Regions from separate parts of the Pseudomonas knackmussii B13 genome, predicted to be linked through region 1. Evidence: predicted binding sites of a transcription regulator. Region 1 holds the regulator's gene; the other holds the start of a gene.
The links. The regulator sigma-54, encoded in region 1, starts transcription at its own class of promoters, with help from an activator protein. The targets are predictions, from matches to a motif close to ANTGGCATNNANNTTGCTNT.
Positions count from the first base shown of each region.

Region 2: PKB_RS09700 (CmpA/NrtA family ABC transporter substrate-binding protein) is a predicted target of sigma-54. The motif match lies at 2,074-2,093, and genes of this name have one in related genera.

Region 1 covers NZ_HG322950.1:4,806,591-4,809,958, forward strand. The annotation lists gene lptB (LPS export ABC transporter ATP-binding protein) at 1-467, shown strand, start outside; gene PKB_RS22495 (RNA polymerase factor sigma-54) at 700-2,196, shown strand; gene hpf (ribosome hibernation-promoting factor, HPF/YfiA family) at 2,274-2,582, shown strand; gene ptsN (PTS IIA-like nitrogen regulatory protein PtsN) at 2,592-3,056, shown strand; gene rapZ (RNase adapter RapZ) at 3,059-3,368, shown strand, end outside.
Region 2 covers NZ_HG322950.1:2,021,936-2,025,303, reverse strand. The annotation lists gene acnB (bifunctional aconitate hydratase 2/2-methylisocitrate dehydratase) at 1-1,812, shown strand, start outside; gene PKB_RS09700 (CmpA/NrtA family ABC transporter substrate-binding protein) at 2,196-3,368, shown strand, end outside.

The DNA of each region.
Region 1 (3,368 bases):
CCTCGATCTTCCGCAAGCTGTCGGTGGCGGACAACATCAGCGCCATCCTCGAGACCCGCAAGGACCTCGATCGAGCCGGTCGCAAGGAGGCCCTCGACGGACTCCTCGAGGAATTCCACATCCACCACATCCGCGACAACCTTGGCATGAGCCTGTCCGGTGGTGAACGCCGCCGCGTGGAAATCGCCCGCGCCCTGGCCAGTTCGCCCAAGTTCATCCTGCTCGATGAACCCTTCGCCGGCGTGGACCCGATCTCGGTGGGCGACATCAAGCAGATCATCCATCACCTCAAGACCAAGGGCATCGGCATCCTGATCACCGATCACAACGTCCGCGAGACCCTGGATATCTGCGAGACCGCCTACATCGTCAACGACGGCCAACTGATTGCCGAAGGCGACTCGGAAACCATCCTGGCCAACGAACTGGTCAAGGAAGTCTACCTGGGCCACGAGTTCCGCCTCTAAGCCCTACGCCGCCGGGCCACAAAGGCCCGGCAGGCACCTCCTCCCACCTCTCTGCCAAGCCCTCCACCCACGTCTGGAGAAATGTTTCAAGGCTAGGCAAGTAACAAAATTTCAGGCATATAACTTGCTTCCTAGCGGCGCCGCGACGATTCTGAACGAATCGACCAAGGCAGCGTCCGTAGTCGTGGATAGGCGCACTCCGCGCCGGCGAACAAGGTGCCAAGTTCCAGCCATGAAACCATCGCTAGTCCTCAAGATGGGCCAGCAGCTGACGATGACGCCGCAGCTGCAACAAGCCATCCGACTGCTCCAGCTCTCCACCCTGGACCTGCAACAGGAAATCCAGGAGGCCCTGGAGTCCAACCCGATGCTCGAGCGCCAGGAGGACGGTGACGACTACGACGGCAGCGACCCGATGGGCGAAGGCGCCGAAGCTGCCTCCAGCACCACCACCCAGGCCGACAGTTACCAGGAAAGCACCACGCCCAGTGTGGACAGCCTGGACGACGACCAGTGGGCCGAACGCATCCCGAGCGAGCTACCGGTAGATACGGCTTGGGAAGACATCTACCAGACCAGCGCCAGCAGCCTGCCCAGCAGCGATGACGACGAGTGGGACTTCACCGCCCGCACCTCCTCCGGCGAAAGCCTGCAGAGCCACCTGCTCTGGCAGCTCAACCTGGCGCCGATGTCCGATACCGATCGCCTGATCGCGCTGAGCATCATCGACGGCATCAACAACGACGGTTACCTGGAAGAATCCCTCGACGACATTCTCTCCTCCATCGACCCCGAACTCGACGTCGAGATGGACGAGGTGGAAGTAGTCCTGCGCCGCATCCAGCAGATGGAGCCGGCGGGTGTCGGCGCGCGCAACCTGCGCGAATGCCTGCTGCTGCAACTGCGCCAGATGCCTGAGAACACCTACCTGCTCACCGAGGCGCAGCGCCTGGTGAGCGATCACCTCGACCTGCTCGGCAGCCGCGACTACAGCCAGCTGATGCGCCGCATGAAGCTCAAGGAAGACGAGCTGCGCGAAACCATCGAGCTGATCCAGTCACTGCATCCACGCCCCGGCTCGCAGATCGAGTCGGGCGAAGCCGAGTACGTGGTGCCCGACGTCATCGTACGCAAGCACAACGAGCGCTGGCTGGTAGAGCTCAACCAGGAAGCGGTACCGCGCCTGCGCGTGAACTCGCAATATGCAGGCCTCGTACGCCGCGCCGACTCGAGCGCCGACAACACCTTCATGCGCAACCAGCTGCAAGAGGCGCGCTGGTTCATCAAGAGCCTGCAGAGCCGCAACGAAACGCTGATGAAGGTCGCGACCCAGATCGTCGAGCACCAGCGCGGCTTCCTCGAGTACGGCGAAGAGGCCATGAAACCGCTGGTGCTGCACGACATCGCCGAAGCGGTGGGCATGCACGAGTCGACCATCTCGCGCGTCACCACGCAGAAATTCATGCACACGCCGCGTGGCATCTTCGAGCTGAAGTACTTCTTCTCCAGCCACGTCAGCACCTCCGAAGGGGGCGAGTGCTCGTCCACCGCGATCCGCGCGATCATCAAGAAACTGGTCGCGGCAGAAAGTCCGAAAAAGCCGTTGAGCGACAGCAAGATCGCTGGTTTACTGGAGGCACAGGGCATTCAAGTGGCACGACGGACCGTCGCCAAGTACCGCGAATCTCTCGGTATAGCTCCATCCAGCGAGCGCAAGCGACTGGTCTGATTGACCCAAGCCAAAGTGTTCCGGCGGCAGGTTGCATTAACCTGCCACTTATACACGGGCAATAAGGAGAAAGCGGTATGCAAGTCAACATCAGTGGCCATCAACTGGATGTGACCGACGCCCTGCGCGACTATGTGGTCGAAAAACTCGGCCGACTGGAGCGCCACTTCGACAAGATCACCAATGTTCAGGTCATCATGGAGGTCGAAAAGCTGAAACAGCGAATCGAAGCCACGCTGCATATCTCCGGGGGTGAGGTGGTGGCCTGCGCCGAACATGAAGACATGTACGCAGCCATCGACCTTCTGACCGACAAACTCGATCGCCAACTGATCAAACACAAGGAAAAGTACCTCGAACGCCAACAGGGCGTTGGAGTCCGCTAACCCCCCTCTATGATCCGACTTGAGCAAATCCTGACCCCCGGCCGCTCCCTCGTGAGCGTGCCGGGAGGCAGCAAGAAACGCGTCCTCGAACAGATCGCCAACCTGGTCGTTCACGACCTGCCGGGGCTCGACGCACAAGCCATCTTCGAAAGCCTGGTAGCCCGGGAACGCCTGGGCTCCACCGGCTTCGGCAATGGCATCGCCATTCCGCATTGCCGGCTGACCGGCTGCAAGGCGCCAATCAGCGCCATCCTTCACCTGGACACCCCTGTCGATTTCGACGCCCTCGACGGCGCCCCTGTCGACCTGGTCTTCGTACTGCTGGTACCGGAGGCCGCCACCGAAGAGCACCTGGAGCTGCTGCGGCAGATCGCCTCCATGCTCGACCGATCCGAAGTGCGCGATCGCCTGCGTCACGCCACCGATGGCGAGGCGCTGTACCGAATCGTCGTGGACGTACAGAACGGCCACTGACCATGCGCCTGATCATCGTCAGCGGCCGCTCCGGCTCGGGCAAAAGTACAGCCCTCAACGTCCTCGAAGACAACGGCTTCTATTGCATCGACAACCTGCCGGCCAGCCTGCTGCCCGATCTGGCACAGCGCGCCCTGCTGCACACCGAACTGATGCACCCGCAAGTTGCCGTGTCGATCGACGCGCGCAACCTGCCGAGCCAGCTCAAGCGCTTCCCCGAATTGCTGCAGGAAGCCCGCGACAAGCACATCCAGTGCGACGTGCTGTACCTCGACGCCGATGACGAAACGCTGCTCAAGCGCTTTTCGGAAA
Region 2 (3,368 bases), 2.8 Mb from region 1:
AAGCGCGCTGGCGGCTTCTGCTTCGGCACCAAGATCGCCCCGATCTTCTACAACACCATGGAAGACGCCGGCGCCCTGCCGATCGAGTTCGACTGCACCAACCTGGCCATGGGCGACGTCATCGACGTGTACCCGTACGAGGGCAAGGTCGTGCGTCATGACAGCGGCGAAGTGGTCACCACCTTCGAGCTGAAGACCCCCGTGCTGCTGGACGAAGTCCGCGCCGGCGGCCGTATCCCGCTGATCGTCGGCCGTGGCCTGACCGAGAAAGCGCGCGCCGAACTGGGCCTGGCCCCATCCGACCTGTTCAAGAAGCCGGAAGCTCCGGCCGACAGCGGCAAGGGCTACACCCTGGCGCAGAAGATGGTCGGTCGCGCCTGCGGCCTGCCGGAAGGCAAGGGCGTGCGTCCGGGCACCTACTGCGAACCGAAGATGACCACCGTCGGTTCCCAGGACACTACCGGCCCGATGACCCGCGACGAGCTGAAAGACCTGGCTTGCCTGGGCTTCTCCGCTGACCTGGTGATGCAGTCCTTCTGCCACACCGCGGCCTATCCGAAGCCGATCGACGTCAAGACCCACCACACCCTGCCGGACTTCATCATGACCCGCGGTGGCGTGTCCCTGCGTCCGGGCGACGGCATCATCCACAGCTGGCTGAACCGCATGCTGCTGCCCGACACCGTCGGCACCGGCGGCGACTCGCACACCCGCTTCCCGATCGGCATCAGCTTCCCGGCCGGTTCCGGCCTGGTAGCCTTCGCCGCTGCCACCGGCGTCATGCCGCTGGACATGCCCGAATCGGTACTGGTTCGCTTCAAGGGCAAGCTGCAACCGGGCATCACCCTGCGTGACCTGGTCCACGCCATCCCCTACTACGCGATCCAGGCTGGCCTGCTGACCGTCGAGAAGAAAGGCAAGAAGAACATCTTCTCCGGCCGCATCCTCGAGATCGAAGGTCTGAACGACCTGACCGTCGAGCAAGCCTTCGAGCTGTCCGACGCCTCCGCCGAGCGTTCGGCTGCCGGTTGCACCATCAAGCTGCCGGAAGAGGCCATCGCCGAGTACCTGAAGTCGAACATCACCCTGCTGCGCTGGATGATCGGCGAAGGCTACGGTGACGCCCGCACCCTGGAGCGCCGCGCGCAAGCGATGGAAGCCTGGCTGGCCAACCCGCAACTGCTGGAAGCCGACAAGGACGCCGAGTACGCCGCGGTCATCGAGATCGACCTGGCCGACGTGAAAGAGCCGGTACTGTGCGCGCCGAACGATCCGGACGACGCCCGCCTGCTGTCCAGCGTCGAAGGTCGCAAGATCGACGAGGTGTTCATCGGTTCGTGCATGACCAACATCGGTCACTTCCGCGCTGCCGGTAAGCTGCTGGACAAGGTCAAGGGTGGCATTCCGACCCGTCTGTGGCTGGCTCCGCCGACCAAGATGGACGCCCACCAGCTGACCGAGGAAGGCTACTACGGCATCTACGGCAAGGCTGGCGCGCGCATGGAAATGCCGGGCTGCTCGCTGTGCATGGGTAACCAGGCTCGCGTCCAGACCGGTTCCACCGTCGTTTCGACCTCGACCCGTAACTTCCCGAACCGCCTGGGTGACTCGACCGATGTGTTCCTCGCATCGGCTGAGCTGGCCGCCGTCGCTTCGATCATCGGCAAGCTGCCGACCGTCGAGGAGTACATGGCCTACGCGAAAGATATCGACAGCATGTCTGCCGACATCTACCGCTACCTGAGCTTCGACCAGATCGCCGAGTTCCGCGAAGCCGCGGCCAACGCGAAGATCCCGGTCGTTCAGGCCTAAGCCTTCGGCACTGAGAAAGCCCCGCCCACGCGCGGGGCTTTTTCTTTTCCGGCGGTCGCGACTCGCGAGCAGGTTCCCCCTGCAATCGCCTTCGGACTTTCGGCCTAATACCTATTGGACATTGCGCGGCACCGGCCACTGGCTATCGTTGGACACAGGCCCTGCCAATATTCCTGACGGAGCCCGTGCTAGTTGTGTCTTGTGTGTTGCTCCCTTCCCTTTAGCCCCGCCACGCGGGGCTTTTTCTTGCGCCTGCACAGTACTGGCACAGGCCTTGCTGCCATCGCCATAGAGGCGCTCCAACGGCGGATCGCTCATGACATCGGCGTCCCTTCGCCCGCACCGTCGTGCGCGAAGCGGCGCCTTTTTGCCTTGAGGTGAGCATGACCGACAGCACTACTTCCCTGCACCAACTGGCGTGGGTGGCGGGATCCGACGCACCAGAAAAGAGCGCCCTGAACCTCGGTTTCATGGCCCTGAGCGACGCCGCCTCGCTGATAGTCGCGGCAACCCAGGGCTTCGCCCAACCCTATGGCCTGACCCTCAACCTGCACCGCCAGAGCTCCTGGGCCGTGCTGCGCGATCGCCTGCTAAACGGCGAGTTGGATGCCGCGCACTGCCTGTACGGCCTGGTCTATGGCGTGCAGCTGGGTATCGGCGGCGGCACCACGGCGGATATGGCGGTACTCATGGGACTTTGCCAGAACGGCCAGGCAATCAACCTGTCCGCCGCCCTGCAGCGCGATGGCGTGACCAGCGCCGACGCACTTCGCCAACTGGTGCTGCAGCAAGGCGCACGCCTGACGCTCGCCCACACCTTCCCCACCGGCACCCATGCCTTGTGGCTCTACTACTGGCTGGCCAGCCTGGGCATTCATCCGCTGCGCGACGTCGCCACCCTGGTCGTACCACCGGCGCAGATGGTCGAGCACTTGCGCGCCGGGCGCATCGACGGCTTCTGCGCCGGCGGCCCCTGGGGCGCCCATGCCATCGACGAAGGCATGGGCTTCACCGTGGCCACCAGCCAGGCGATCTGGCCGGACCACCCGGAGAAGGTCCTCGCCGCCACCCGCGCGTTCGTCGAGGAATGCCCCAACGCCGCCCGCGCGTTGGTCATGAGCCTGCTCGATGCCAGCCGCTTCATCGAGGCCAGCGAAGAGAACCGTCGCAGCACCGCGCGCCTGATCAGCGGCGCCGACTATGTCGATGCACCGCTGGCAAGCATTGAGCCGCGCCTGCTCGGCTACTACCAGGACGGCCTCGGCCATGCCTGGAAAGACGCCCATGCCCTGCGTTTCCATGGCGACGGCGCGGCCAACCAGCCCTGGCTCTCCGACGGTCTCTGGTTCATGACCCAGTTCCGCCGCTGGGGCCTGCTGCGCGACGACCCGGACTACCTCGGCGTAGCCCGTCAGGTGCAGCAGCAGGCGCTGTACCGCGAGGCGGCGCAAGCGCTCGGCATCCCCGTGGCTACCGATGAAATGCGCAGCTCGACACTGCTCGACGGTCGCACCTGGGACGGCACCGACCCCGCCGGCTATGCCCGCGGTTTCGCA